2 linked regions of the Variovorax terrae genome follow. The protein of the gene in region 2 interacts with the protein of the main gene of each other region in a pairwise test. Links are inferred from orthologs where the notes say so. Each region holds a gene or a part of one and is shown on either strand. Other genes may lie near its edges. The genes, in order: MMF98_RS22300 and bioB.

Region 1 (14,697 bases), on a different replicon or contig from region 2:
CGTGGTGCTGGCGCCGGCCATCGGGCCCAGCATCGGCGGCGTGTTGGTGGACCTGTTCGGCTGGCGCTCGATCTTCTTCATGGTGGTGCCGTTCTGCCTGGCCTCGCTGTGGCTGGCCTACAAGTTCGTGCCGGTCACCGCGCCCGGCGGCGTGCCGGCCCGGCGCGACGGCGCGGCGCTGGACTGGCGCGGCCTGCTGCTGGGCACGGTGGGCACGCTGTGCCTGCTCAACGGGCTGGTGGCGCTGCGCGGCGGCACGGTGCTGGAGGCCGTGCTGCTGCTGTCGGGCGCGGCGGCGGCGCTGGTCGCCTTCATCGGGTGGCAACGGCGCCTGCAGCGCCACGGCGGCAGCCCGCTGATGAACCTCGCGCTGTTCGGCCACCGCCAGTTCGCCATGGGCAGCATGGTGGCCGTGATCTACGGCACGGCGCTGTTCGGCTCCACCTACCTGCTGCCGGTCTACATGCAGACGGCGCTCAAGCTCTCTGCCTCGCACGTGGGCACCATCCTGCTGCCCTCGGGCTTCGTGCTGGCCGCCGCCATCGCCATCGTCGGCCGGCTGGCCGACCGCCAGCCGACCTACCTGCTGGTGAGCATCGGGCTGGCCCTGCTGGCGGCCTCGTTCGCGCTGATGACCACGGTAGACCTGCACTCGGCGCTGTGGGTGCTGGTGGCCTGGGCCATCCTGGGGCGCATCGGGCTGGGCTTCATCCTGCCCTCGCTGAACCTCGGCTCGATGCGCGGGCTGCACAAGGACCTGATCCCGCAGGGCGCCAGCGCCATCAACTTCGTACGCATGCTGGGCGGCGCCGCGGGCGTGAGCCTGTGCGCCATCGTGCTCGAGTGGCGGCTGGCCGCGCATGGCGATTCGCTGGCCAACAGCGCCACCAGCCCCGAGCGGCTGGCCGCGTTCAACGAATCCTTTCTGATGCTTGCGGCCCTGTGCGCGCTGGCCCTGGTGGCCGCCTGGCAGCTGCGCGAGAACACGGGCCGCCGTCCCGTCCGGGTCAAGGAGTGAGACCATGTGCCAGCTGCTCGGCATGAACTGCAACACCCCCACCGACGTGATGTTCAGCTTCACGGGCTTCGCCGAGCGCGGCGGCCGCACCGACCACCACGCCGACGGCTGGGGCATCGCCTTCTTCGAGGGCAAGGGCCTGCGCCATTTCGTGGACCACCAGCCGGCCTTCGAATCGCCGGTGGCCGGGTTGATCCGCCGCTATCCGATCAAGAGCCGCAACGTCATCGCCCACATCCGCAAGGCCACGCAAGGCGAAGTGGCGCTGGAGAACTGCCACCCGTTCGTGCGCGAGCTGTGGGGCCGCTACTGGGTGTTCGCGCACAACGGCGACCTGAAGGATTTCCACCCGCGCCTGCACGCAGGCTTCCAGCCGGTCGGCACCACCGACAGCGAGCGCGCGTTCTGCTGGATCATGCAGGAGCTGGCCAAGTCGCACGCAGGCGTGCCCAGCGTGCAGGAACTCACGCTCACGCTGCGCGAGCTGAGCGCGCGCATTGCGCAGCACGGCACCTTCAACTTCCTGCTGTCCAACGGCCAGGCGCTGTGGGCGCATGCCTCGACCCATCTCTGCTACGTGGAGCGCCGCCACCCGTTCAACCAGGCCAAGCTGGCGGACGAGGACGTGAGCATCGACTTCGCTCAGCACACCACGCCGAACGACCGCGTGGCCGTGGTGGTGACCGCGCCGCTCACCACCAACGAGACCTGGACCACGTTCCAGCCCGGCGAGCTCAAGGTGTTCGTGGACGGCGCGCTGCAGGCCTGAACGACGGTGGGCTGAATCGCCCCGGATCGCCTGCCCGCTTCAGCCCGGACCTTCCGCACGCGCCAGCCACTTCAGCACATGCTCGGCCACCGCCACCACGGCGCCGTCCTGGTTGGTGACGGTGATCGCCGAGCGTGAACGCTGCCGGGCCGGATCGACCTCGACGATCCGGTACGCCACCTTGACCGTGTCGCCGATGAACACGGGCTGGAGAAAACGGATCCGGTCGTAGCCGAGCGAGACTGGCGTGCCGCCGCAGCCGCGCTCCAGCGCACGCGCCACGAGCAGGGTCGAGGCGGTCGACATGAAGCCCACCAGCAAGACCCCGTGGGCCACGCGCCGGCCGAATTGCGAGGTCTTCATGAAGGCCTCGTTGACATGGTTGGGCGCGAGATCGCCCGTGATGCCGGCAAAGAGATAGACATCCGACTCGCCCACCGTTTTCTCGAAGACGGCGGCGTCTCCCACCTCGACAAAGCGGTTCAAGGCCGGCCCCTTCCCGTGCCTGGTTGTGCAAGGCCTGGACGTTGATGGGAGCGGGCCATCAGTTCACGCCGCAAGCCACGCTGAGATACGAGGCCATGCGCCGGCGGGCCAAGTCCGGGTCGCTCAGCACGCCGCTCTGGTCGGCCAGCTCGAAGACCTTGGCATAGTGCGCCGCGCCGCGCGCCGACTGCGCACCGGCCACCATCGAGAAGTGCGATTGATGCCCATTGAGCCAGGCCAGAAAGACGACGCCGGCCTTGTAGTGGCGCGTGGGTGCGCGGAAGATCTCGCGCGACAGGGCCACCGTGGGGTCCAGGATCTCGCGGAACCGTTCCGCGCGGCCGGCGGCGAGCTCCCCCAGCGCGGCCGCGGCAACCGGGGCAATCGGGTCGAGGATGCCGAGCAGGCCGTGCGAGTAGCCCGACGCATCGCCGGCCATCAGCTCGGCGTAGTTGAAATCGTCGCCCGTGTACATCTTGACGCCGGCCGGCAGGCGCCGGCGCAGCTCCAGTTCCAACTTCGCGTCGAGCAGGGACACCTTGATGCCTTCCACATGCCGCGCGTTCTCGCGTATCAGCGCCGCCACGGTGTCGAGCGCGCCGGACAGGTCCGGGCTGCCCCAGTAGCCGCGCAGCGCGGGGTCGAACATCTCGCCCAGCCAGTGCAGGATGACGGGCTGCGACGTGTCGCGCAGCAGCCGGCCGTACAGCGCCAGGTAGTCGTCCGGGCCCCTGGCGCAGCGGGCCAGGGACCGGCTCGCCATCAGGATCGCGCGGCCGCCCTCGGCCTCCACGACGGCAAGCTGCTCGCGGTAGGCGGCCTCCACGTCGGCCAGGCCGGTGTGCTCGCTGACGATCAACTGGTCCGTGCCCACGCCGCAGGCGAGGTCAGCCCCGGGAATGCCGCGCGCATGGCGGATGCTGCGCTGGATCAGCTCGCGCGCCACCGGCCAATCGAGTCCCATGCCGCGCTGGGCCGTGTCCATGGCCTCCGCCACCTTGAAGCCCAGCGACCACAGATGCTCGCGAAAGGCCAGGGTGGCGTCCCAGTCCACGCACGGCGAGCTGTCCCAGGGGTCGCGGGTGGCCAGCGGGTCGATCACCACATGCGAGGCCGCGTAGGCAGTGCGGCTGAAGGCGGGCGCGCCGGCGGGCGGCCGGATCGGCTGCGCCTTCATGCGGTAGTCCAGGAGCGAGCCGTCTTGCTGGGGGAGTTGAATCTTCATGGGTTTCTCAAATTTCAGGGGCCTGTCGCCGGCGCGGACTCAGGCGTCCGTGAACACCGGCTTTCTCTTGTCCTTGAAGGCCTGCACGCCTTCCCGCCCGTCTTCCAGCGAGGCCGCAAAGCCGGCGGCCAGGGTCTCCGCCGGCAAGCCGCCATGGGGCGAATCCAGCAGCTGTTTGATCATGCGGACCGCAAAGGGCGCGTTGCGGACGATCTGGGCGGCCATCGTCCGGGCCTGCGCCAGCGCCGAATCCGAATGGACCCACTCCTGGATCAAGCCGATCCGCAGCGCCTCTGCCACGTCGATCATGGCGCCGGAGAACAGCAGCCGCTTGGCTTGCGGTACGCCCACCACCGTCGGCAGGCGCAGGGTGCCGCCCCAGCCGGGCACGGCGCCGACCGTCGTTTCGGGCATGCCGAACCGGGCGGCGTCGCCGGCGATGCGAATGTCGCAGGCCAGCGCCAGCTCCAGGCCACCGCCCAGGGCCAGTCCGTCGATGGCGGCAATCGTGGGCTGCGGCAGGCGCGCCAGCCGGTCGAGAACGCGATGGCCCAGGCGGGTCGACAGCCGCCACATGTCGACCGCCGGCAGCGCGCCCCACTCGGCGATGTCCGCGCCGGCGCAGAAGGCTTTCGGGTTGGTGGAATGCACCACCACTGCCCTTACCTCGCGCCGCTGCTCCAGCTCGCCGCAGGCGCGGTCCAGCGCCTCCAGTGTGGCCAGGGTCAGCACGTTGAGCTTGTCGGGCCGGCACAGGGACAGGAAGGCGATAGGCCCCTCCACCTCCAACTCGAGATGCTTCGTCGATGTCATGGCAGGCACTTCTTCACTGCTTACTTTGTCATTTGCAGCATCGGGACGATGCGCTTGTACTGCTCGTCGCCCTGCTTCAGGAACGCTGCGAACTGCTCGCGGTTCTCAAGAATGCGGCCGAGATTCTGGCGCTCCAGAATCTGCTGGTAGGCCGGGTCCGCATTGACCTTGGCCAGCACCTCGCCGAGCTTGGCAACGATCGCGTCGGGCGTGGCCTTGGGCACCACCAGCCCGCGCCAGGTGCTCATGACCAGGTCGATGTTGCGCTCGCGGAAGGTCGGCACATCCTCGAAGCCCTTGGCGCGCTCCTTGGACATGACGGCCAGCAGGCGCATCTTTCCGGCCTTGACGAAGCTGCTGACTTCGGCAGGGCTGATGACGGCCGCATCGACCTGGTCGCCCAGCAGGGCATTGATCATGGGGCCCGAGCCCAGGTAGGGGATGTGGTTGATCTTCAGGCCGGCCTTGTCCTCCAGCGCCGCGGCGCAGACATGGTTGATCGACCCCGCCCCGGAGTTGGCGACGTTGACCTTGCCCGGGTTGGCCTTCACGTGCTGGATGAAGGCTTCGATGGTCTTGAACGGGGAATTCACCTGGACCGCGACGGTGCACGGGTCTTCGTTGAAGCGGCCCACGGGCTTGAAGTCCTGGTAGGTCACCTTGCCGATGCCGAGGTAGGGCGTGATCAGCAGCTCGGGCGAAACCACGGTGATCTTGTAGCCGTCCGGCTTGGCACTGGCGCCTTCCGCGAAGCCGATGGTGCCGGCGGCGCCGGGCTTGTTGACCACGATCATGGGCTGCGGCATTTGCCGGCTTGCCGAATCCGCAATGCCGCGGGCCAGCGCATCGCTGCCGCCGCCGGCGGGGAAGGCGACCAGCAGTTCGATGGGTTTGTTCGGAAAGTCCTGCGCCGAGGCAAGCGATGCCGTGAAGACGAAGAAGGCGCTGGCAGCGAGGCGAACGAATGAGCTGGGTTTCATGGTGATGTCCTTGGATGGATTTGAACTGTGGGGTGGCGGTGGCGCAGAAATGCCGGGGGCTTCCTGGCCCTGGGTGATGCGGGGGCTACGTCATGGCGGAGCCTGAGGACTTGGAACGCCGGGCGGATCGGACGCCGCGCCGCCCATGGCGAGAAAACGCCAGATCGCCTCGGCCTGGCCGTCGAGCATGTGCCGGCCCTCCTGGACCGGGTGGCCGCGCCGCACTGCTTCCGTGAGCAGGCGGGTGCGCGGCGGCTTCATGATGGCATCGGCCACGAGCGCACGCGGATCGAGCTGCTCCAGCACAACGGGCAAGGCATCGCCTTCGTTCATGCCGATCGGCGTTGCATTCACGACCAGATTGTCCGCCTTCGTCGGGCCGCGCCGCTGGACCCGCCCGCCGTAGGTGGCCGACAGGCGCGTACAGGCGTCCTCGGCACGAACGCGGTCGATGTCGTCGATCGCGACGCTGCCGACGCCGGCATCGAGCAGCGCGGTGGCAATGGCCATGCCCGCGCCGCCCGCGCCCACGACGGCGGCGCTTTGGACCCGAACCTCATGGCCGCATTGGCGCAGCCCCGCGACGAAACCCTCTCCGTCGAACAGGTCGGCACGCCAGCCCGAGGCGCCGGGCCTGAGCACGTTGGCCACGCCGGCGACGGCCACGCGCGCCGAGCGCTGCACCGCGACGCGAGCCGCCGCGGCCTTGTGCGGGATCGTGATCACCGCGCCGCCGAAGTTGCGCAGGGCGGCCAAGCCTTGCAGCGCGGTCTCGAACTGGTCGGCGCCGACATGCAATGCCACCATCTCGGCGTCGATGCCGCGTTGCGCAAAAAGCTGGTTGAAGACTTCCGGCGACCGCGCCTGGGCAATGGGGTCTCCGATGATGGCGTACAGCGTGCGGGTCATGATGAGGAGGTCCTGAGGTGGCCCGCGGTTCAGCGATGCAGGTCGAACACTTCGGCGCCGCGCTTGAGCACTTCGCGCGCGATCACGCTGCGGTGGATTTCCGAGGTGCCGTCGAAGATGCGGTACACGCGGGCGTCGCGGTAGTAGCGTTCGATCGGAAGCTCCTTGCAAAAACCCATGCCGCCGAAGATCTGCACCGCGCGGTCAACGACCTTGCCGAGCACTTCCGAGGCGTGCAGCTTCACCATCGAGATCGGGATGCGCGCGTCGAGCCCGGCGTCTATCGTCCAGGCGGCGTGCAGCACCATCAGCCTCGCCGCATGGATCTCGACGGTGCTGTCGGCCAGCATCTGCTGGATCATCTGGAACTCACCGATCCGCTTGCCAAACTGCTGGCGGTCGTTCGCATACGTCGTCATCATCTCCAGCACATGGCTGGCCTTGCCGACCGCGCGCGCGCCGACGAGGGCCAGGCGCACGCGCCCCAGCATGTTCATCGCGAGCTTGAAGCCTTCGCCTTCCTTGCCGATCAGGGCAATGGGCTCCAGCGCAACGTTGTCGAAGAACAGCTCCATGTGGGGCGTGCCGCGCAGGCCCATCATTTCCTGGTCCTTGCCCACCGTGAAGCCGGGCAGGTTCTTGTCGACGGCGAACAGCGATATCTGCCTGTCGCCGGTGCGCGCGGAGACCAGAAAGAAATCGCTGAACTCGGCATCGCTGATGAAGTGCTTGCTGCCGTTGAGCACCCATCCGTTGTCCGTCCTGCGGGCATGGGTCTTGATGGCCTGCGCGTCCGACCCGGCGCCGGGCTCGGTGATCGCCAGCCCGCAGGTTCTCTCGCCGCGCACCGCCGGCGCCAGCCAGCGCGGCACCTGGTCGCCCTCGCACGCCAGCAGGGCGTCGTACACGTTGCCGAAGGCGCGCCGCACCAGAATGTCGGTGCTGTGCCCGAACTGCTCCTCGCACAGCATCCAGTCGACCGCGCTGAGCCCACCGCCGCCGTGCTCGGCCGGCATGTTGAGCGCGTAGAGGCCGATGGCGCGCGACTGGTCCATCAGGCGCCGGGCGAGGTCCGCATCCAGGCGGCCTTCGTCCTCCACCCTCTGTTCCAGGGGCTGCAATTCGGTCTTGATGAAACGCCGAACGGTGTCGATCATCAGCTTCTGTTCGTCGTTGAGCGCAAAGTCCATGGTCTTCCTTGTGGGCGGTGTCAGGCCGCCGGGCCGGCCGCGTCGGCGGGCTCACAGAAATAGGCGGCGTTCATGAGTCGCGGCGCACGCACGATGGGCTTGAAGTCCATTCGCGACAGGATGTCACGCTCCAAGTCCACGCCGGGGGCGATGTCGGTCAGCTCCAGGCCTTCAGGCGTGAGCCGGAACACGGCGCGCTCGGTCACGTAGATGACCTCCTGCCCGCGTCGCACGGCCTCCTTGCCGCTGAACGTGATGCCGGCCACTTTCTTCACGAGCTTGCGCACTTCGCCGTGGCGCTGGATCGTCAGCGCCCCGTCGGCGACCGTGAGCCGGGTGCCCTTGGCGTCGAACGAGCCGCAGAACACGACTTTCTGCGCACCCTGCGAGATGTCGATGAAACCGCCGGGGCCGCTGATCTGGCCGCCGAAGTGGGACACATTGACGTTGCCCTCTGCATCCATCTCGGCCATGCCGAGAAAGGTCTGGTCGAGGCCGCCGCCCGAGTACAAATCGAACTGTTCCGCGGCCGAGAGAATGGCCGCCGGATTGGCCGCGATGCCGAACATGTCGCCGGTCAGCAGCCTGCCGCCATGCACGCCCTGCTCGATCGTGAACCAGTAGCGGCTGGCATCGCCGCGCCGCGCGATGACCTCGGCCACGCCGGACGACATGCCGAAGCCGAAATTGACCGAAGCGCCGTCGATCAGTTCCTCTGCGGCACGCAGCGCCACGGCGTGCCGCACCGGATCGCGCTCGGGCGGGTGGGTCGCCTCGGGCTGGCTTTCGCCGAGCCCGGCCAGCGACACGTCGTAGCGCCCGTGGTAGGTCTGCGGCTGGTCCGGGCAGGGCAGCACGAAATCGACCAGATTGCCCGGCACCGAGACCTCGCGCGGGCGCAGCTTGCCGACCGGCACCACCTCACGCACCTGCGCGATGACGATGCCGCCGCAGCGCTTGGCGGCCAGCGCGACCGCATAGGAGTCGAGGTCGGCGGGCTCTTCAACGGCGCTGATGTTGCCGTTCTCGTCGGCATAGGTGCCGCGGATGACCGCAACGTCAACCTTGAAGGGCCGGTAGCGCAGCACGTCCTGGCCGTCGATCTGCATCAGCTCCACCAGTTCTTCCTGGGCCGCCTCGTTGCAGCGCCCGCCCTGGTGGCGCGGGTCCACGAAGGTGCCCAGGCCCACGTGGGTGAACAGGCCCGGCCGGCCGGCGCCGATTTCCCGCAGCAGGTGGGTCAGCGCGCCGGAGGGCATGCAGTAGGCCTCGAGCTTGTTGTGCTGCGCCAGCGCGAGCATGCGCGGCGACCAGATCCAGTGGCCGCCGATGACGCGCTTGACCATGCCTTCGTGGGCGAAGCGGTTGATGCCCTTGTCCTGCCGGTCGCCCATGCCCAGCGTGTGCACCAGGGTAATGCCCCTGGGCTGACCGCCCTGGAGAAAAGCCTCTTCGAAGCAGCGAAGGACTTCCTCGGGCTCAAGCAGGCCCCCGCCGGCCCCGGAGACGGCCGTCACGGCGCCTTCGCGCAAGCCTGCCAGGACTTGCTTCAATTGCCCAAAGTCGAGAACGCGCATCAAAAATCTTTCTAGTAGATCGTTCTACTTGATTTTAAAGAAGGATTTTTGTCAGTCAACGGCAAATAATAGGTATTAACCCTACATCTCTCATCTGTAATCTCACTTCTCGGAGGGAAAACAAGCCCTTTTCGGTAAAGGTGTTCAGCCAAAAAGGTAAATCGTTCTACTTTTCACCGGTCAATGGCCAGGGAATAGACGGGAGAATCGACCCATGGACAAACGACGCATCACCATCAACGACATTGCGGCGCACGCTGGCGTTTCGCGCTCGACCGTTTCGCTTGTGCTGCAAAAACACCCGCGCATCCCGGAGGAAACAGCAGAGAAAGTGCGGCAGTCGATCGCTGCGCTCGGCTACACCTACAACCGCAACGCCGCCAATCTGCGGCGCAGGACGTCCCAGGCCATCGGCCTCGTCATCAACGACATCCGCAACCCCTTTTTCGCCCAGCTGACGTCGGCCGTGGAAGAAAGGGCGGCCGAGGCCGGCTACATGGTGTACCTCGTCGAATCGGCGGAGCAGCCGGCACGGCAGGAGCGCCTGCTGGAGTCGTTCATCGAACATGACGTCGCGGGCCTGATCGTCTGCGCCGCCACGGGCACGCCACCGCAGGCCTTCGACCGGTTCCTCGCGGCCGGCATTCCGATCTGCATGGCCGTCCGGCCCTACCCGGACGCCCGGCTGGATTTTGCGGGCTCCGACAACTACGGAGGGGCAAAGATGGCCACCCAGCACCTGATCGACCTCGGGCACCGCCGGATCGCCTTCCTCGGCGGGGAGCGCGAGAACCCGGTTCGCATCGACCGGCTGGCCGGCTACTTCTCGGGGCTGGATGCGCGCGGCATCGCTTTTGATCCGGCGCTGGTGGTTGAAAGCCGCCCCTCCCTGACCAGCGGCGTCGCCGACGTGAACGCCGTCATGCGCCTGGAAGCGCGCCCCACGGCCATGCTCTGCTACAACGATTTCGTGGCCATGGGCGTGATGCACGCCCTGCGGTGCGCCGGGCTGACGCCGGGCGAGCACATGGCCGTCGTCGGCTTTGACGGCATGCCGGAAACGGAGATCACGCATCCGCCCCTGTCCACGGTTCAGCTGTACGGCCGCAAGATCGGCAGCGATGCGGCCGAGCTGCTGATCTCACGCATCGGCGACCCCGCCCGCCCGCCCACCCGGCGGGTGGAACAGGCGACCCTGATCGTCCGGGCCTCGTCGGGCCGCCCGCTCAACGCCAACGGCGAATGAGCCGCGGCCGTCCGCCAGACACCGGCATGGGTTCTAGGCTTTCAGCGCCTGCTCGAGCGCGTCGATGAACATGGCCGGCACGTCGAAGCCGGTCTGCTCGGTGATTTCCTGGAAGCAGGTCGGGCTGGTGACGTTGACTTCGGTCAGGCAATCGCCGATCACGTCCAGCCCCACCAGCAGCAGGCCGCGCGCGGCCAGCACCGGGCCCAGCGCTTCGGCGATCTCGCGGTCTTTGGCCGTGAGCGGCTGGGCCACGCCCTTGCCGCCCGCCGCCAGGTTGCCGCGCACCTCGCTGCCCTGCGGGATGCGCGCCAGGCTGTAGGGCACGGGCTGGCCGCCGATCACCAGGATGCGCTTGTCGCCCTGCGTGATCTCGGGCACGAAGCGCTGCACCATGATGGTTTCGGCGCCGTCCTTGTTGAGCGTTTCGATGATGGAGCCGAGATTCAGGCCATCGGCCCTGACGCGGAAGATGCCCATGCCGCCCATGCCGTCCAGCGGCTTGAGGATGATGTCGCCGTGCTCGGCGTGGAAGCGCCGCACCTCGTCGGCGCTGCGCGTGACCAGCGTGGGGCTCACGTACTGCGCGAACTCCATGATCGCGAGCTTCTCGGGATGGTCGCGCAGCGTGCGCGGCTGGTTGAAGACCCTGGCGCCCTCGCGCTCGGCCTGCTCCAGCAGGTGGGTGGCGTAGAAATACTCGCTGTCGAACGGCGGGTCCTTGCGCATCACGATGGCGTCAAAGTCCTTCAGCGCCTTGAGCGGCGCGGCGTCTTCGCGGAACCAGTCGTGCGCATCGCCGGAGAGCGTGATCTCGCGCACCGTGGCCACCACGGGCGCGCCGGAGCGCCAGACCAGGTCGCACGGCTCGCAGGCCGCGATGCGGTGGCCGCGGCGCTGCGCCTCGCGCATCATCGAAAAAGTGGTGTCCTTGTAGATCTTGAAGGTGGAGAGCGGATCGGCGACGAAGAGAATGTTCATGCGGCAGGCTTTCGTTTCCCATACTGTTGCACAAACAGCGCCAGGGCGCCCGCCACCACGCCCCAAAACGCCGAGCCGACTCCGGCTATTGACACGCCGCTGAGCGTGACCAGGAAAGTGATGAGCGCGGCCTCGCGGTGCGGCTCCTCCCTGAGCGAGGTGGCCAGCCCGCCGCCGATGGTGCCCAGCAGCGCCAGGCCCGCGATGGCGGCCACCAGTTCCTTGGGAAAGGCCGTGAGCAACCCGGTCACCGCCGCGCCGAAGATGCCGATCACCACGTAAATCGCGCCGCAGGACACGGCCGCGGTGTAGCGCCTGGCCGGGTCTTCATGCGCCTCGCGGCCCATGCAGATGGCGGCCGTGATGGCGCTCAGGTTCAGCGCGTAGCCGCCGAACGGCGCCAGCACCAGCGTGGCCACGCCGGTGAGCGTGATGATCTTCGAGATCGGCATGCGGTAGCCCGCGGCCTGGATCGCCGCCACGCCCGGCAGGTTCTGCGAGGCCATGGTCACCACGAACAGCGGGATCGCCAGGCTCACGAAAGCGGCCAGCGTGAAGCGGGGCGCAGTGAATACCGGTTTTGCGAAGTCAAAAGTGACGGAGGTCCAGGCCAGCTGGTCATTGATTGCTACATAAATAATAGCAATCCCCAGTGTGAGCACCACCGCGTAGCGCGGCAGCCAGCGCCGCCCGAGCAGGTAGCTGGCCAGCATCAGCAGCACCAGCGGCAAGGCGGTCTGCGCCGCGGCGAAGGCCGAGAGGCCGAAGCGCGCCAGCACGCCGGCCAGCAGCGCCGAGGCGATGGCCATCGGGATGCGGTTCATCACGCGCTCGAACCAGCCCGTGACGCCGAACAGCGTGATCAGCACCGCGCAGGCCATGAAGGCGCCCACGGCCTCGGCCATCGAGAAGCCGCCGGCCAGGCCCGCCGTGGCCAATACCGCCGCGCCGGGCGTGGACCAGGCCACCATCACCGGCTGGCGCAGGATCAGCGAGGGAATCGCCGAGCACAGCCCCATGCCGATGCCCAGCGCCCACATCCAGGAGCTGATCTGCGCCGGCGTGGCATCGAAGGCCTGCGCGGCCTGGAACACGATGGCCACCGAACTCGTGAAGCCGACCAGCACGGCGACGAAGCCGGCCGTGAAGGCCGACAGGCTCAGGTCTTTGAAGAAACGCATGGGGTGGGATTCTGGCAGTTCGCCGGCCTCGGCTGCTGGCGAAGGGGGCGGGCTCGCCAGCCGCCCGCAAGCTCAGCCACCCCACGGCATGTCAGATCTCGATCTTCGACCCCAGCTCCACCACCGAGTTGTTGGGCAGGTTGAGAAAGTCCGCCGCGCCGCTGGCATTGCGGTGCATCTGCGCGAACAGCTTCTCGCGCCATGGCGCCATGCCGCGCCCGATGGTGGGGATGACGATGTCTCGCGACAGGAAGTAGCTGGTGCTCATGGCCTCCAGATCGCAGCCGCGCCCACGCATCATGGCCAGGGCGCGCGGCAGGTCGGGGTCGTTCTTGAAGCCGTAGTGCACCACCACCTGCCAGCAGTCGTGGCCCAGCGGCTCGATCGCCAGCCGCTTGTCCATGCCGATCCACGGCACCTCGTGGTGGCGCACCGTGACGAACAGGTTCTGCTCGTGCAGCACCTTGTTGTGCTTGAGGTTGTGCAGCAGCGCGTTGGGCACGGTGCCGGGCTCGGCCGTGAGAAACACGGCCGTGCCGCCCACGCGCGTGGGCGGCTCGACGAACACGGCCTCCAGGAAGCCCTTGAGGTCGATCGCGTCGGTGTGCATCTTCTCGTTGAGCAACTGGCGCCCGCGCTTCCAGGTGGCGAGCACGGTGTACAGCACCGCCGCCAGCAGCAGCGGGAACCAGCCGCCCTGCGCGATCTTCATCGAGTTGGAGATGAAGAAGGCCACGTCCACGATGAAGAAGCAGCCGGTGGCCAGGAGGCACAGCCACAGCGGGTAGCCCCAGCCATAGCGCACCACGAAGAAGGTCAGCACCGTGGTGATGACCATCACCAGGCTGACCGAGATGCCGTAGGCCGCGGCCAGCGCGCTGGACGAGCCGAACAGCCCGACCGCGGCGATCACGCCGACTAGCAGCATCCAGTTCACCGCCGGGATGTAGATCTGGCCGGTGTCGCGGATCGAGGTGTGCAGGATGGTCAGGCGCGGCAGGAAGCCGAGCTGGATGGTCTGCTTGGTGGCCGAGAACGCGCCCGAAATCAGCGCCTGCGAGGCGATCACCGTGGAGGCGGTGGCCAGCACCACCATCGGGATCAGCGCCCACTCGGGCGCCATCAGGTAGAACGGGTTCTCGACCGCCTTGGGGTCGGCCAGCACCAGCGCGCCCTGGCCGAAGTAGTTGAGCACCAGCGAGGGCATGATCAGGGTGAACCAGGCCAGCCGGATCGGCATCTTGCCGAAATGGCCCATGTCGGCGTACAGCGCCTCGGCGCCCGTCACGCACAGGAACACGGCCCCGAGCGTGATGAACGCCAGCGCATAGTGCTGCGCCGCGAACTCCACCGCATAGCCCGGCCAGATGGCCAGCAGCACGCCGGGGTTGCCGATGATCTGGCCCACGCCCATGAGCGCGATCGCGATGAACCAGATCACCATGACCGGGCCGAAGAACTTGCCGATGTCGCCCGTGCCGCGCCGCTGCATCATGAACAGCAGCACCAGCACCACCAGCGAGATCAGCACCACGTAGGGCTTGGCCGCGGGGGTGACGATCTCCAGGCCCTCCACCGCCGACAGCACGGAGATGGCCGGCGTGATGACGCCGTCGCCGAAGAACAGTGCGACGCCGAAGACGCCGATCATCAGCAGCACGCGCCGGCTGCGCGGGCGGTTCCTGACCGACTGCGAGGCCAGCGCGAGCAGCGCCATCAGGCCGCCTTCGCCGTGGTTGTCGGCGCGCATGATGAGCGCCACGTACTTGATGGAGACGACGATGGTCAGCGTCCAGAAGAACAGCGACAGCACGCCCAGCACATTGCCGTGCGTGAGCGGCACATGGCCGCTCGCGAAGACTTCCTTGAAAGCGTAGAGGACGCTGGTGCCGATGTCGCCGTAGACAACACCGATGGCGCCGAGCGTGAGCGCCGGGAGCGAGGATTTCGAGCTTTGCACTGAGATCCCCCGTCTTGGTGGCTGGCGGCCGGCGGGGTTCCGTAACCTTTGGGATGCGTATTGTGCGCCTCGACCACCGGCTTGCAAGGCGGGAACCACGACTAAAGCGGAGAACTGGCGCAGTTGTTGCAGCGCAGCAACTGGATATCCAGCCAGTCTTGCCAAGGGGCCGGCGCCTCGATCTTGCGGCGCGGCCCCGGGGAGACGATGAACAGGCTCCTAGTCGTAGATCTCGGCGTCCGGGTCAGTGGCCTCGAGCTCGTAGCTGGCCGCCAGCATGGCCAGCCGGCCGATCACGCCATACATGTAGAAGCGGTTGGGCGCGCTGGCCCCGGGCTTCTGGCCGGGCTGGGGCAGGTGGC
Region 2 (14,924 bases):
GATGTTCTTGAACAGCTGGCGCTGGCGCGCATCCTCGTAGGTGGCGTTGCAGATCGCCGTGAGCGGCATGCCGATCACGTGCAGGTCCTTGCGGAAGCTCGAGGCCGGCAGCGGCCGGGTGCTGTCGTAGAACAGGTAGCCGCCGGGATCGACCTCGGCCACGTCGGCATCCCAGGTCTGCGGGTTCATCGCCACCATCATGTCGATGCCGCCGCGCCGGCCGAGGTAGCCCTTCTCGCTCACCCGCGCCTCGTACCAGGTGGGCAGGCCCTGGATGTTGCTCGGAAAGATGTTGCGCGGACTCACCGGTACGCCCATGCGCAGGATGGCCTTGGCGAACAGCTCGTTGGCCGAGGCCGAGCCCGAACCGTTGACGTTGGCAAACTTGATGACGAAATCGTTGACCGACTCGATGCGCTTCATGCCTGTGCCTCCGCACGCCGTGCCCCGAGCTGCTGGTCCCGCGCGCCGGGGCCTGCGTAGGTGTTCATGAACAGGTATTTCTGCATGTCCCAGGCGCCCGTGGGGCAGCGCTCGGCGCACAGGCCGCAATGCAGGCAGACGTCTTCGTCCTTCACCATGACGCGGCCGGTTTTGAGTGGCCCCGAAACGTAGAGGTCCTGCGTGGCGTTCTGTGCCGGCGCCTTGAGCCGCTGGCGCAAATGAGCCTCCTCGCCGTTGGCGATGAACGTGATGCTGTCCATTGGGCAGATGTCCATGCAGGCGTCGCACTCGATGCAGCTGCCGTCAGTGAACACGGTCTGCACGTCGCAGTTCAGGCAGCGCTCGGCCTCCTTGAAGGCGGTGGCGGCGTCGAAGCCCAGTTCCACCTCCACGCGGATGCTGGCCAGCGCCTTCTCGGCCTTGGCCCATGGCACCTTGAAGCGCGCGTCGCCCGAGACGGCGTTGTCGTAGCTCCACTCGTGGATGCCCATCTTCTGCGACATCAGGTTCACGTGCGGCGCGGGGCGCTGGCGCACATCTTCGCCATGCAGGAAGCGGTCGATCGACACCGCCGCCTCGTGGCCGTGCGCCACGGCAGTGATGATGTTCTTCGGGCCGAAGGCCGCGTCGCCGCCGAAGAACACGTGCTTCAGCGTGGACTGGAAGGTCTGCTTGTCGAGTTCCGGCAGGCCCCATTCGTCGAACACGATGCCCGAGGAGCGCTCGATCCAGGGGAAGGCGTTCTCCTGGCCCACGGCGATCAGCACCTCGTCACAGGCAAAGAAGGCCTCGGGCTCGCCCGTGGGCACCAACTGGCGCCGGCCCTTCTCGTCGCGCACCGCCTTCACCACCTCGAACGTCATGCCGGTGAGCCGGCCGCCCTCGTGCACGAAGGCCTTGGGCACGTGGAAGTTGATGATCGGGATGCCTTCGTGCATCGCATCCTCCTTCTCCCAGGGCGACGCCTTCATTTCCTCGAAGCCGCTGCGCACGATCACCTTCACGTCCTCGCCACCGAGGCGGCGCGCGGAACGGCAGCAGTCCATCGCCGTATTGCCGCCACCCAGCACGATGACGCGCTTGCCAATGCGCTCGACGTGGCCGAACGACACCGAGGCCAGCCAGTCGATGCCGATGTGGATGTGCTCCTTGGCCTCCGCGCGCCCGGGCAGCTCCAGGTCGCGCCCGCGCGGCGCACCGCAGCCGACGAACACGGCGTCATAGCCTTCGGCGAGCAGCGCCTGCATGGAGTCGATGCGCCGGCCGCTGCGGAACTCCACGCCCAGGCTGAGCACGTAGCCGGTTTCCTCGTCGATCACCGACTCGGGCAGCCGAAAGCGCGGAATCTGCGTGCGGATGAAGCCGCCGGCCTTGGCCTCGCCGTCGAACACCGTGACCTGGTAGCCCAGCGGCGCCAGGTCGCGCGCCACCGTGAGCGAGGCCGGCCCGGCGCCGATGCAGGCGATGCGCTTGCCCTTGCGGCGCACATCGGGCGCCAGCGGGATCGGCATGCGGTCACGCACGTCGTCCTTGTGGTCGGCGGCCACCCGTTTGAGCCGGCAGATCGCCACCGGCTCGGGCGTGGCCGCGTTCGCCTCCTCCACCCGCCCGCGCCGGCAAGCCGGCTCGCAGGGCCGGTCGCAGGTGCGCCCCAGGATGCCGGGGAACACGTTGGACACCCAGTTGACCATGTAGGCATCGCTGTAGCGGCCCTGCGCGATCAGGCGGATGTATTCGGGGACGGGGGTGTGGGCCGGGCAGGCCCATTGGCAATCGACGACCTTGTGGAAATAGGCTGGATTGGCTATATCGGTTGGCTGCAAGCGGGTCTCCTGGGCTTGTTCACACCGTGAGCGGCAGTGCACGCAGACCCTGCCGCAAGATCAGTCTACGCCCGTGCCGCGCCAGGCACCCCCGGGTGAACCCCGAGACCCGCCGGGCCAGCCGATATCATCCTGGTGCCGACCCGGGCCGCGTGCCCGCCCGCCTGCCCAAGACCCTCGCTGTTGTTGACATGACCTCCTCCCTGACCGATCTGCGCGATGTGCAGACATTGCCCCAATTGCTGGCTTTGCGCGCCGGCCAAAGCCCGGACGCCGAGGCCTACCGCCAGTTCGATGCCGCCAGCGGCCGCTGGGCCAGCCTGAGCTGGGCCCAGGCCCGCGAGCGCATTGCGCACTGGAGCCGCGCCATCGCGGCCAGCCAACTGCCCGCGCAGGCCCACATCGCGGTGCTGCTGCCCAATGGCCTGGACGCCATGAGCATCGACCAGGCGGCCCTGGCCACCGGCTGCGTGCCGGTGCCGTTGCACGCCATCGACAATCCCGGCAGCATCGCCTACATCCTGGCCGATGCCGAGGTCTCGCTGCTGATGGTGTCGCAGGCCGCCCAGTGGGAGCAGATCCGCGCCGTCGGCACCGCCTTCCCGCACCTGCAGGCCGTGGTGGTGACCGATGCCGCCGTGGCGCCACCAGCCGCCATGGACAGCAGCGTGCCCGTGCTGCACCTGGCCGACTGGCTCGCGCGCGGCACCGGCGAGGTGGCGCTGCCGCCCGAGCCGGCGGCCGGCGACCTGGCCGCCATCGTCTACACCAGCGGCACCACCGGCCGCCCCAAGGGCGTGATGCTCACGCATGGCAACGTGGTGGCCGACGTCAAGGCCATCCTGGGCCGCATCACGCCGGTGCAGGAGGACGTGTTCCTGTCGTTCCTGCCGCTGTCGCACACCTTCGAGCGCACGGGCGGCTACTACCTGCCCATGGCCGCGGGCAGCTGCGTGGCCTACGCGCGCTCGGTGCCGCAATTGCCCGAGGACCTGAAGACCGTGCGCCCCACGGTGCTGGTCTCCGTGCCGCGCATCTACGAGCGCGTGCACGCCAGGCTGATCGAGACGCTCTCGCCCTCGCCGTTCAAGATGAAGCTGTTCGAGGCCGCGCAGGACGTGGGCTGGCGCCGCTTCTGCGCCGCACAGGGCCTGCCCGTGCCGGCCAGCGACCCCGCCGGCGGCTGGCTGCGCGCCCTGCCCTGGGCGCTGCTGCGGCGGCTGGTGGCCGCGCCGCTGCTGGCGCAGTTCGGCGGCCGCGTGCGCGTGGCCGTGAGCGGCGGCGCCCCGCTGTCGCCCGCCATCGCGCGCTGCTTCCTGGGCCTGGGCTTGCCGCTGGTGCAGGGCTACGGCATGACGGAAACCACGCCCGTGGTGTCGGTCAACAGCCTCGATGACAACGACCCCGGCACCGTGGGCCGCGCCCTGCCCGGCGTGGAAGTGCGCATCGGCGAGAACCGCGAACTGCAGGTGCACGGCCCCATCGTCATGCGCGGCTACTGGAAGCGCGACGAAGACACTGCGCGCGTGCTGGCACCCGACGGCTGGCTCGGCACCGGCGACCAGGCCGAACTGGTGGACGGCGGCCGCATCCGGATCCTGGGCCGCATCAAGGAAATCATCGTCACCTCCACCGGCGAGAAAGTGCCGCCCGGCGACCTGGAACTGGCCATCGCTGCCGACCCGCTGTTCGAGCAGGTTTTCGTGGTTGGTGAGCAGCGCGCCTTCATCGCCTGCGTGGCCGTGGTCCAGGCCGACGAATGGAAGCGCCTGGCCGGCGAACTCGGCCTCGACCCGCAGGACCCTGCCAGCCTGAGCGCCCCCGCGGTCCACAAGGCGGCGCTGGCCCGCATCGAGCGCCAGACCGCCAGCTTCCCGCGCTATGCCGTGCCGCGCGCCGTGTACTTGACGCGGGAGCCCTGGACCATTGAAAACACCTTCATGACGCCCACGCTCAAGCTCAAGCGGAACAACCTCGTGGCGTACTACGCAGAGGCCATCGAGGGGATGTACCGGAAGTCGAAGTGATGGGGAAAAGCCGCGGGGCTCGGCTCAGGAGCCCGCATAGTGGGCTCCCGCCATGATGAACGGGATGAGCAGCTCCGGAATGAGGTAGCCGAGCCAGACGGCCGCCGGTTCGGGCAGCCCCACTTTGCTGATCGACACCAGGCGCCCCACGCCCGCCAGCAGCACGCCCAGCGCGAGCAGGTACACGAGCACTCCCTGCTGCCTGACCGTGAAGGCCGCCCAGAGGCAGATGACGCCTGTGGAGAGGTAGACACCCGCCATGAAGCGGTGGACATTGTCCAGGCGCGGCGAGGTGTCCGGCTGGCCCAGGAACATCTGCAACGAACCGCCGAAGATTGCGATGGCGGCAACCAGGAACAGACAGACCTGGACGATGATCTGGCTGACGGAGAGTGGCGGTAGATCGGACATGATCGGGCCATTGTGCGCGCAAGACCCGTTTCCGCCAAACACAGGTTGGCCGCGCAGGGCGCGGCGGCTCGCCTACCCCAGCGCGGCGATCACCTCTACCGGCGCCTGCACCAGCTCGATCAGCACGCCCTCGCCCGCAATCGGAAACTCGTCGTTGCTCCTGGGGTGCAGAAAGCAGATGTCGAATCCCGCCGCGCCCTTGCGGATGCCGCCGGGTGCAAAGCGCACGCCCTGCGCGGTGAGCCATTCCACGGCCCGGGGCAGGTCGTCGATCCACAGGCCCACATGGTTGAGCGGCGTGGCGTGCACTGCGGGCTTCTTGTCGGGATCGAGCGGCTGCATCAGGTCGACCTCCACCTTGAATGGCCCGCTGCCGATGGCGCAGATGTCCTCGTCCACGTTCTCGCGCTCGCTCTTGAACGTGCCCGTCACCTGCAGGCCCAGCATCTCGACCCAGAGCTTCTGCAACCGGCCTTTGTCGGTGCCACCGATGGCGATCTGCTGGATGCCCAGCACCTTGAATGGACGGCTCATGCCTGTGCTCCTTGCGCCGCTGCCTGGCGCGTCTTCAGTCCGAGCTTGGCCAGCAGTTGCCGGTCGGCCTCGACATCGGGGTTGCCGGTGACCAGCAGTTTGTCGCCATAGAAGATCGAGTTGGCACCGGCCAGAAAGCACAGCGCCTGCACTGCCTCGCCGAGCTGCTGGCGCCCGGCCGACAGGCGCACGCGGGCGCGCGGCATGGTGATGCGCGCCACCGCGATCATGCGGACGAAATCCAGCGGGTCGATGGGTTCGCTGTCGGCCAGCGGCGTGCCGGGCACGCGCACCAGGCTGTTGATCGGCACCGACTCGGGATAGGGGTCCAGATTGGCCAGTTGCGCGATCAGCCCCGCACGGTGCACGGGCGCTTCGCCCATGCCCACGATGCCGCCGCAGCACACGCTGATGCCGGCGGCGCGCACGTTCTGCAGGGTGTCGAGCCGGTCCTGGTAGCTGCGGGTATCGACGATGTCGCCGTAGTACTCGGGCGCGGTGTCGAGGTTGTGGTTGTAGTAGTCCAGGCCCGCGGTCTTGAGCGCCTGGGCCTGGTGCGGCTCCAGCATGCCCAGCGTGGCGCAGGTCTGCAGGCCCAGGCCCTTGACGGCCTCCACCAGTTCGGCCACCTTCTCCACATCGCGGTCCTTGGGCGCGCGCCAGGCGGCCCCCATGCAAAAGCGCGTGGCGCCCGCGTCCCTGGCGGCCCGGGCCGCGCGAACGACCTCGTCCACCTCCATGAGTTTCTGCGCCTTGACGCCGGTGTCGAACTCCACCGACTGCGGGCAATAGCCGCAGTTCTCGGGGCAGCCACCAGTCTTGACCGACAGCAGGGTCGCGAGCTCGATATCGCCCTCGGGCCAGTGCGCGCGGTGCACGGCCTGGGCCCGGTTCAGCAGGTCCAGCAGCGGCAGCTCCAGCAAGGCCTGCACCGCTGCCACACTCCAGCGCAGCGGCGCCTTCGCCTTCGCCTTCGCCTTCGCCTTCGCCTTCGCCTTCGCCTTCGCCTGCGGCGCGGGCCGGCGCAGGCGAACGGGCTGCGCCGTCGGCAGGTCCTGTGCCATCACGCGAACTCCACGATCGGCTGATCCACCGCCAGCGACTCGCCCTTGGCCGCCAGCACCTTGCCGACCACGCCATCGGCCACGGCAAACAGCACGTTCTCCATCTTCATGGCCTCGATCACGGCCACGCGCTCGCCGGCCTGCACCTTCTGGCCGGGCTGCACCGCCACCTCGACCAGCAGGCCAGGCATGGGCGAAAGCACGAAGCGGCTCATGTCGGGCGGCGCCTTGTAGGGCATCAGCGCATGCAGCTCGGCCGCGCGCGGCGACAGCACCAGCGTGTCGAGCTGGGTGCCGTTGTGGGCGATGCGGGTGGCCAGCGGATTGCCGCGGATGCCGCGCTCGATCTGCGCGGTGAAAGGCTGGCCGTTCACCGTGCCGCGGATGCGCGCTCCGCCCAGATGCCAGGCGCTACAGATTTCATAGCGCTTGGCACCCACCTGGACAGCACTTGAGCCCGATTGGGCCTGAAAATCCGTGACCAGCACATGGTGCGGCGTGCGCTGCGCGCCCGCGCCCAGCGCCACGGCCACGAACGCTTCGCCCACGGTGATGCCGTGCCCCGGCAACTGGCCGCTGATGCCGGCCGCGCGGTCGAGCGTGCGGCGATGCACGTAGGCCGCCAGCGCCACCAGGAAATCCGGGTCCTGGTGCGGCACGTCTTCGGCGTGAAAGCCCTTGGCATAGTGCTCGGCGATGAAGCCAGTGTTGAAATCGCCCGCCACGAACTTCGGGTGCGCCAGCAGCGCGGCCTGGAACGGGATGTTGCTGCTGATGCCGCGGATCACGAAGCCGTTGAGCGCCTCGCGCATCTTGGCGATGGCCTCGGCACGGTCCTTGCCGTGCACGATGAGCTTGGCGATCATCGAGTCGTAGTACATCGGGATTTCGCCGCCGTCCTGCACGCCGGTGTCCACCCGCACGCCATGCAGGTGCTGCGTGTCGGACGCGAACATGGTTTCCCGAGGTGGCTGGAACTTCACAAGGCGGCCCGTGCTCGGCAGGAAGTTGCGGAACGGATCCTCGGCGTTGATGCGGCACTCGATCGCCCAGCCCTCGCGCTTCACATCGGCTTGCGCCAACGGCAGTTGCTCGCCGGCCGCCACGCGGATCATCAGTTCCACCAGGTCCAGGCCCGTGATGCACTCGGTGACCGGGTGCTCCACCTGCAGCCGCGTGTTCATCTCCAGGAAGTAGAAGCTCTGGTCCTTGCCGACCACGAACTCCACCGTGCCGGCGCTCTGGTACTTCACGGCCTTGGCCAGTTGCACGGCCTGCTCGCCCATCGCCTGGCGCGTGGCGTCGCTGATGAAGGGGGACGGCGCTTCCTCGATCACCTTCTGGTGGCGGCGCTGGATCGAGCACTCGCGCTCGTTCAAGTAGATGACGTTGCCGTGCGAATCGCCCAGCACCTGGATCTCGATGTGGCGCGGCTCCTCGACGAATTTCTCGATGAACACCCGGTCGTCGCCGAAGCTGTTGCGCGCCTCGTTGCGGCAGGAGGTAAAGCCTTCGAACGCTTCCTTGTCGTTGAAGGCCACGCGCAGGCCCTTGCCGCCGCCGCCGGCGCTGGCCTTGATCATCACCGGGTAGCCGATGCCCTTGGCGATCTCGACGGCCTGCTCGGCGGTGCCGATCGCGTCGTTGTAGCCGGGAATGGTATTGACCTTGGCCGCGCCGGCGAGCTTCTTGGATTCGATCTTGTCGCCCATGGCCGCGATCGAATAGTGCTTGGGGCCGATGAAGACGATGCCCTCTTCCTCCAGCCGCTTGGCAAAACCCGCGTTCTCGCTCAGGAAGCCATAGCCGGGGTGCACGGCCTGGGCGCCGGTCTGCTTGGCGGCGGCGATGATCTTGTCGGCCTGCAGGTAGCTTTCGCGGCTGGGCGCGGCGCCGATGTGCACGGCCTCATCGGCCAGCTCCACGTGGCGGGCATCGCGGTCGGCATCCGAATACACCGCCACCGTCTGGATGCCCATCTTGCGGGCCGTCTTGATGACGCGGCAGGCGATTTCGCCGCGGTTGGCAATCAGGATTTTGGTGAACAACTTCTGCTCCGTTGTCGTTGTAATCTGTAAGGAGGGCGTGGCTTACTGCAGCCCCAGTTCGCTGCGCATGGCCAGGTTGCGCGCTTCGGCGCGCTGATAGGCCGGGCGTACTTTCAGCCGATCCACGTAGTCCTTGAACAGCGGCACGGGATCGATCTGCTTGAAGTCCATCATGAACCGCAGCGTGCCGCCCAGCACCACGTCGGCCATCGAGAACGCCTCGCCCAGTACGAACGGCTTGCCGGCAATGGCGCTTTCGGCGGCAGCGATCATCGAAGCGAAGCTGCCCCACCCCGCAGCGACCTCCTTGACCGCCCATCCGGAATGCTTGGCCATCACGGCAGGCTCGATCACGCTCGGAGCGAAGAACGACCAGCGCAGGTAGGCGCCGCGCCTGGGGTCGTCGAGCGCCGGTGCCAGCCGGCCAGGCGCGTAGCGGTCGGCAAGGTAGAGCGCGATGGCGGAAGCTTCGGTCACGACCACGTCGCCGTCGACCAGGGTAGGCAGCTTGCCCATCGGGTTCTTCGCCACCAGCTCGGAGCCCTTCTGCTCGCCCTTCATGATGTCGATCACCCGCAGGTCGTAGGCGACCTCCGCTTCTTCCAGGGCCCAGAGCGTACCCGCCGCTCGGGAATAGGGATGGTAGTAAAGGCTGAGGGACATGGATGCCTCCTTTGGCTGTGGGGTGGTTCCTGGCAGATCAGAGAGGGATGTTGCCGTGCTTGCGCCACGGGTTCTCAAGCTTCTTGTCCCGCAGCATCACCAGCGAGCGGCAGATGCGCTTGCGCGTTTCGTGCGGCAGGATCACGTCGTCGATGAAGCCGCGCGCCCCGGCCACGAAGGGGTTGGCGAAGCGGGCCTTGTATTCGGCCTCCTTCGCGGCCAGCTTGGCCGGGTCGCCCTTGTCCTCACGGAAGATGATCTCCACCGCGCCCTTGGCGCCCATCACGGCGATCTCGGCGTTGGGCCAGGCGAAGTTGACGTCGCCTCTGAGGTGCTTGGAACTCATCACGTCGTAGGCGCCGCCGTAGGCCTTGCGCGTGATGACGGTGATCTTGGGCACGGTGCACTCGGCGTAGGCATAGAGCAGCTTGGCGCCGTGCTTGATGATGCCGCCGTACTCCTGCGAGGTACCGGGCATGAAGCCGGGCACGTCGACGAAGGTGACGACCGGGATGTTGAAGGCATCGCAGAAGCGCACGAAGCGCGCGGCCTTGATCGAACTCTTGATGTCCAGGCAGCCCGCCAGCACCAGCGGCTGGTTGGCCACGATGCCCACGGTCTGCCCCTCCATGCGGCCGAAGCCGATGAGGATGTTCTTGGCGTACTCGGGCTGCAGCTCGAAGAAGTCGCCGTCGTCCACCGTCTTGGCGATCAGTTCCTTCATGTCGTAGGGCTTGTTCGGGTTGTCGGGCACCAGGGTGTCCAGCGACAGGTCCATGCGGTCGGCCGGGTCGTTGCTGGGGCGCACCGGCGGCTTCTCGCGGTTGTTCAGCGGCAGGTAGTTGTAGAGGCGGCGCAGCATCAGCAGCGCCTCCACGTCGTTCTCGAACGCGAGGTCGGCCACGCCGCTGCGCGTGGTGTGGGTAATGCCGCCGCCCAGTTCCTCGGCCGTGACCTCCTCGTGCGTGACGGTCTTCACCACCTCGGGGCCGGTCACGAACATGTAGGAGCTGTCTTTCACCATGAAGATGAAGTCGGTCATGGCCGGCGAGTACACCGCGCCGCCCGCGCAGGGGCCCATGATCATGCTGATCTGCGGCACCACGCCCGAGGCCATCACGTTGCGCTGGAACACGTCGGCGTAGCCGCCCAGCGACGCCACGCCCTCCTGGATGCGTGCACCGCCCGAGTCGTTCAGGCCAATGACCGGCGCACCCACCTTCATGGCCTGGTCCATCACCTTGCAGATCTTCTCGGCATGGGCTTCGCTCAAGGCGCCGCCGAAGACCGTGAAGTCCTGGCTGAACACAAACACCAGGCGGCCGTTGATCATGCCGTAGCCGGTGACCACGCCGTCGCCGGGGATCTTGTGATCGGCCATGCCGAAGTCCACCGAGCGGTGCTCGACGAACATGTCCCACTCTTCGAACGTGCCTTCATCGAGCAGCAGCTCCAGCCGCTCGCGCGCGGTGAGCTTGCCCTTGACGTGCTGGGCGTCGATGCGCTTCTGGCCGCCGCCCAGGCGTGCTGCGGCGCGCTTTTTTTCCAGTTGATCGAGGATGTCGTGCATGGTGATTCTGTCTTTCCTTGCTCTGATTTTTATAGCTGCCTATGTCCGCTGCGCCTGGACTTCGAGCAGATTTCTCGCCGCGGTCGAGGCCGCCATGCGGCCCTGCGAGACTTCAGCCGTCAACAGCGGCAACAACTCGCGCACCCGCGGATCCTGGCGGAAGGCCTGCTTGAGGCCGGCGTCGATGCGCTCCCACATCCAGGCCAGCGCCTGATGCTGGCGGCGCGCGTCCAGCCGGCCGTTGCCGGTTTGCAATTGCCTGAACTGCGTCACGGCCAACCAGAAGGCATCGACCCCGACGCCGTGCAGCGCGCTGAGCTGGATCACTTGCGGGTGCCAGATTGTTTCGTCGTGGTGGGCGTGGCTCGGGTGCCCGTGCAGCCCGAACAGCCGCAGCGCGCTCGTGATCTGGGCCTGCGCACGCGTGGCGGCGTCGGCATCCAGATCGGCCTTGTTGATGACCACCAGGTCGGCCAGCTCCATCACGCCCTTCTTGATGGCCTGCAGGTCGTCGCCCGCATTCGGCAGTTGCATCAGCACGAACATGTCGGTCATGCCGGCCACGGCGGTCTCGCTCTGGCCCACGCCCACGGTCTCGACGATCACCACGTCGTAGCCCGCCGCTTCGCAGACCAGCATGGCCTCGCGCGTCTTCTCGGCCACGCCGCCGAGCGTGCCGCTGGACGGACTCGGCCGGATGTAGGCGCGCTCATTCACCGAGAGCTTTTCCATGCGGGTCTTGTCGCCCAGAATGGAGCCGCCCGAAACGGTGGACGAAGGATCGATGGTCAGCACCGCAACGCGGTGGCCCTGGCCGATCAGGTGCAGGCCCAGCGCCTCGATGAAGGTGGACTTGCCGACGCCCGGCACACCCGAGATGCCGAGCCTGAACGAGCGGCCGGCATGCGGCAGCAGCGCCGTGAGCAGCGCGTCGGCCTGCGCGCGATGGTCGGCGCGGGTGGATTCGAGCAGGGTGATGGCCTTGGCCATGGCGCGCCGCTGCGCAGCGGCGTCGCCGTGCAGAACCGCCTCGACCCACACATGCGGACTCACGTCAATGCAGCCCTGATCTGCTCCAGCACATCCTTCGCGCTGGCCGGAATCGGCGTGCCGGGGCCGTAGATGCCCTTCACACCGGCTTCGTAGAGCAGGTCGTAGTCCTGGCGCGGGATCACGCCGCCGACGAAGACGATGATGTCGTCGGCGCCCTGCTGCTTCAGCGCCTCGATGATGGCCGGCACCAGGGTCTTGTGGCCGGCCGCGAGCGTGCTCACGCCGACCGCGTGCACGTCGTTTTCGATGGCCTGGCGCGCGCATTCCTCGGGGGTCTGGAACAGCGGGCCCATGTCCACATCAAAGCCCAGGTCGGCGAAAGCCGTGGCCACGACCTTGGCGCCGCGGTCATGGCCGTCCTGGCCGAGCTTGGAGATCATCACGCGCGGGCGCCGGCCTTGTTCCTCGGCAAAGGCGTTGATCTCGTCTTTCAGTTTTTCCCAGCCTTCGGCCGAGTCGTAGGCGGCTGCATACACTCCGGTCACCTTTTGCGTATCGGCGCGGTGGCGCCCGTAAACCTTTTCCAGCGCATCGCTGACTTCGCCGACCGTCGCGCGCAGGCGGATCGCCCGGATGCTCAGGTCCAGCAGGTTGCCCTGGCCATTCTCGGCCGCCGCCGTCAACGCGTCCAGCGCGGCCTGCACCGCGGCGCCGTCGCGCCGGGCCTTGATGGCCTGCAGGCGCGCGATCTGGCCGTCGCGCACCGCCATGTTGTCGATGTCGCGGGCTTCGATCAGGTCTTCGCTCTTGAGCTTGTACTTGTTGACGCCGACGATCACGTCCTTGCCCGAGTCGATGCGCGCCTGCTTCTCGGCCGCCGCCGCCTCGATCTTGAGCTTGGCCCAGCCGCTGTCCACGGCGCGGGTCATGCCGCCCATGGCCTCGACTTCCTCGATGATCTTCCAGGCCGCATCGGCCATGTCCTGCGTGAGCTTCTCCATCATGTAGCTGCCGGCCCAGGGGTCGATCACGTTCGTGATGTGGGTCTCTTCCTGGATGATGAGCTGGGTGTTGCGCGCGATGCGGGCGGAGAACTCGGTGGGCAGCGCGATGGCCTCGTCGAAGCTGTTGGTGTGCAGGCTCTGCGTGCCGCCGAACACCGCCGCCATGGCCTCGATGGTGGTGCGCACCACGTTGTTGTAGGGGTCCTGCTCGGTCAGGCTCCAACCGCTGGTCTGGCAGTGCGTGCGCAGCATCAGGCTCTTGGGGTTCTTGGCGCCCGTGCCTTTCATGATGCGGCACCACAGCAGGCGCGCGGCGCGCATCTTGGCCACTTCGAGGTAGAAGTTCATGCCGATGGCCCAGAAAAAGGAGAGGCGTCCGGCGAAATCGTCCACGTCCAGGCCCTTGGCGATGGCGGTCTTCACGTACTCCTTGCCATCGGCCAGCGTGAAGGCCAGCTCCAGCGCCTGGTTCGCGCCGGCCTCCTGCATGTGGTAGCCCGAGATGCTGATCGAGTTGAACTTCGGCATGTTCTTGGCCGTGTACTCGATGATGTCGCCGATGATGCGCATGCTCGGCTTGGGCGGATAGATGTAGGTGTTGCGGACCATGAACTCCTTGAGGATGTCGTTCTGGATGGTCCCGGACAGCTTGTCCTGCGCCACGCCCTGCTCCTCCGCCGCCACCACGTAGCCCGCCAGCACTGGCAGCACGGCGCCGTTCATGGTCATGGACACGCTCACCTTGTCCAGCGGGATCTGGTCGAACAGGATCTTCATGTCCTCCACGCTGTCGATCGCCACGCCGGCCTTGCCCACGTCGCCGGTCACGCGCGGGTGGTCGCTGTCATAGCCGCGGTGCGTGGCCAGGTCGAAGGCCACGCTCACGCCCTGCCCGCCGGCGGCCAGCGCCTTGCGGTAGAAGGCGTTGGATTCCTCGGCCGTGGAAAAGCCCGCGTACTGGCGGATGGTCCAGGGCCGCACCGCGTACATCGTGGCCTGCGGACCGCGCAGGTACGGCTCGAAACCCGGAAGCGTGTCGGTGTGGGGCAGCCCCTGCAGGTCCTGCGCGGTGTAGAGTGGCTTGACGGTGATACCGTCCGGCGTCACCCAATTCAACGCCTCGACGTTGCCGCCGGGAGCCGACTTGGCGGCGGCCTTGTTCCAAGATTCCAGGTCCGGGGCTTTGCTCATGTTTTCTCAACCGCATCTGTCATAACCTTGCAATCTTCGCAAAAATCAAGGCTGTCGACAACGGATAAACTCCGAATCCACGGGCAATTTCCCGTGTAAATTTGCAAGGTTTGCGAAGATGACCAAAGCCTACATGGGCGTCCGTCTCAAAACGCTGCGGGAACGGCAGGGCCTGACCCAGGCCGCCCTGGCCGCCTCGCTCAAGATTTCGCCCAGCTATCTCAACCAGATCGAGAACGACCAGCGCCCCTTGACGGTGCCCGTGCTGCTGCGGCTGCAGGCGGCGCATGGCATCGATCTGCAACTGTTCTCGGACGACGAGAACGCCCGGCGGCTGAGCGAGCTGCAGCCAGTGTTCGCGGATGGCTCGCAGGCCCAGGCGGTGCCGCTCGCGGAGGCCAAGGTCGTGGCCTCCCAGCTGCCCTCAGTCACCCGGGTGCTGCTGAACCTGCACAGGCGTTCGCGTGCCGTCGAGGAACAGTTGTCCTCGATCGCCGCCGTCGCAGACGGCGACCGGCTTGCAGGCGACCCGGCCGGCCGCCTGCAGCCCTATGAGGAAGTGCGCGAATTCTTCTATGCCCGCCACCACCACATGGCCGTGCTGGACGAGCTGGCGGAACAGCTCCACGACACGCTGATGGCCGGGCTGCCGGCCGGCACGGTGAGCGCCGCCGAGCTGCGCTCCCGCCTGCTGGAGCGGCTGCTCAAGCGCCACGGCGTCCAGGTGCGCATCGAGGGGCGCCAGGACACCGCCAGCCGCCGCTCGGACCCGGCGCTGCGCAGCTACGACGCGGCCACCAGCACCCTGTCCCTGGCGACGGACATGGACCCCGGGCAGCAGGCCTTCCAGCTGGGCGTGCAGCTCGCCTTTCTCGAGATGGGCGAGCGCATCGACGCCTTCACGACAGCCGAATCGTTCACCACCTCGCAGGCCCGCAGCCTGGCGCGGCTCGGCTTTGCCAACCATTTCGCCGGCGCGCTGGTGCTGCCGAACCGGCTGTTCCAGGACACGGCGGAGGCCTTGCGCTACGACATCGAGCTGCTGAGCGACCGCTTCGGCGTCAGCTTCGAGACCATCGGGCACCGCCTGTCGACCATGCACCATGCGCCGGGACGCGGCATCCCCTTCTTCTTCGTGCGGGTGGACCGCGC

The links.
Region 1: the proteins of bioB (region 2) and MMF98_RS22300 interact in binary tests that used the Escherichia coli proteins (3 or more experiments, as listed by UniProt). The link is inferred for Variovorax terrae from one-to-one orthologs.

The regions. Positions count from the first base shown.
Region 1 is NZ_JALGBI010000003.1:609,862-624,558, reverse strand. What follows is about bases 132-2,904. They hold MMF98_RS22300 (class II glutamine amidotransferase), read left to right. Parts: upstream 132-1,022; coding sequence 1,023-1,787; downstream 1,788-2,904. Other genes in these bases: MMF98_RS22290 (dihydrodipicolinate synthase family protein), read right to left, coding at 2,332-2,904; MMF98_RS22295 (MaoC family dehydratase), read right to left, coding at 1,827-2,273; MMF98_RS22305 (MFS transporter), read left to right, coding at 132-1,018. Outside these bases: more of MMF98_RS22305, read left to right, coding at 1-131; more of MMF98_RS22290, read right to left, coding at 2,905-3,498; MMF98_RS22285 (enoyl-CoA hydratase/isomerase family protein), read right to left, coding at 3,538-4,311; MMF98_RS22280 (Bug family tripartite tricarboxylate transporter substrate binding protein), read right to left, coding at 4,332-5,291; MMF98_RS22275 (shikimate dehydrogenase family protein), read right to left, coding at 5,382-6,200; MMF98_RS22270 (acyl-CoA dehydrogenase family protein), read right to left, coding at 6,230-7,390; MMF98_RS22265 (acyl CoA:acetate/3-ketoacid CoA transferase), read right to left, coding at 7,411-8,943; MMF98_RS22260 (LacI family DNA-binding transcriptional regulator), read left to right, coding at 9,182-10,213; gshB (glutathione synthase), read right to left, coding at 10,247-11,194; MMF98_RS22250 (benzoate/H(+) symporter BenE family transporter), read right to left, coding at 11,191-12,375; MMF98_RS22245 (potassium transporter Kup), read right to left, coding at 12,467-14,335; gshA (glutamate--cysteine ligase), read right to left, coding at 14,555-14,697.
Region 2 is NZ_JALGBI010000001.1:2,251,802-2,266,725, forward strand. Bases 4,270-7,269 are described here. They hold bioB (biotin synthase BioB), read right to left. Parts: upstream 6,304-7,269; coding sequence 5,236-6,303; downstream 4,270-5,235. Other genes in these bases: MMF98_RS10615 (AMP-dependent synthetase/ligase), read left to right, coding at 4,270-4,294; MMF98_RS10620 (DUF4345 family protein), read right to left, coding at 4,319-4,705; MMF98_RS10625 (VOC family protein), read right to left, coding at 4,778-5,239; MMF98_RS10635 (acetyl-CoA carboxylase biotin carboxylase subunit), read right to left, coding at 6,303-7,269. Outside these bases: MMF98_RS10605 (2-oxoacid:acceptor oxidoreductase subunit alpha), read right to left, coding at 1-423; MMF98_RS10610 (FAD-dependent oxidoreductase), read right to left, coding at 420-2,267; more of MMF98_RS10615, read left to right, coding at 2,459-4,269; more of MMF98_RS10635, read right to left, coding at 7,270-8,351; MMF98_RS10640 (glutathione S-transferase family protein), read right to left, coding at 8,394-9,014; MMF98_RS10645 (acyl-CoA carboxylase subunit beta), read right to left, coding at 9,052-10,584; methylmalonyl Co-A mutase-associated GTPase MeaB, read right to left, coding at 10,624-11,637; scpA (methylmalonyl-CoA mutase), read right to left, coding at 11,634-13,772; MMF98_RS10660 (short-chain fatty acyl-CoA regulator family protein), read left to right, coding at 13,891-14,924. UniProt on the Escherichia coli protein: Catalyzes the conversion of dethiobiotin (DTB) to biotin by the insertion of a sulfur atom into dethiobiotin via a radical-based mechanism.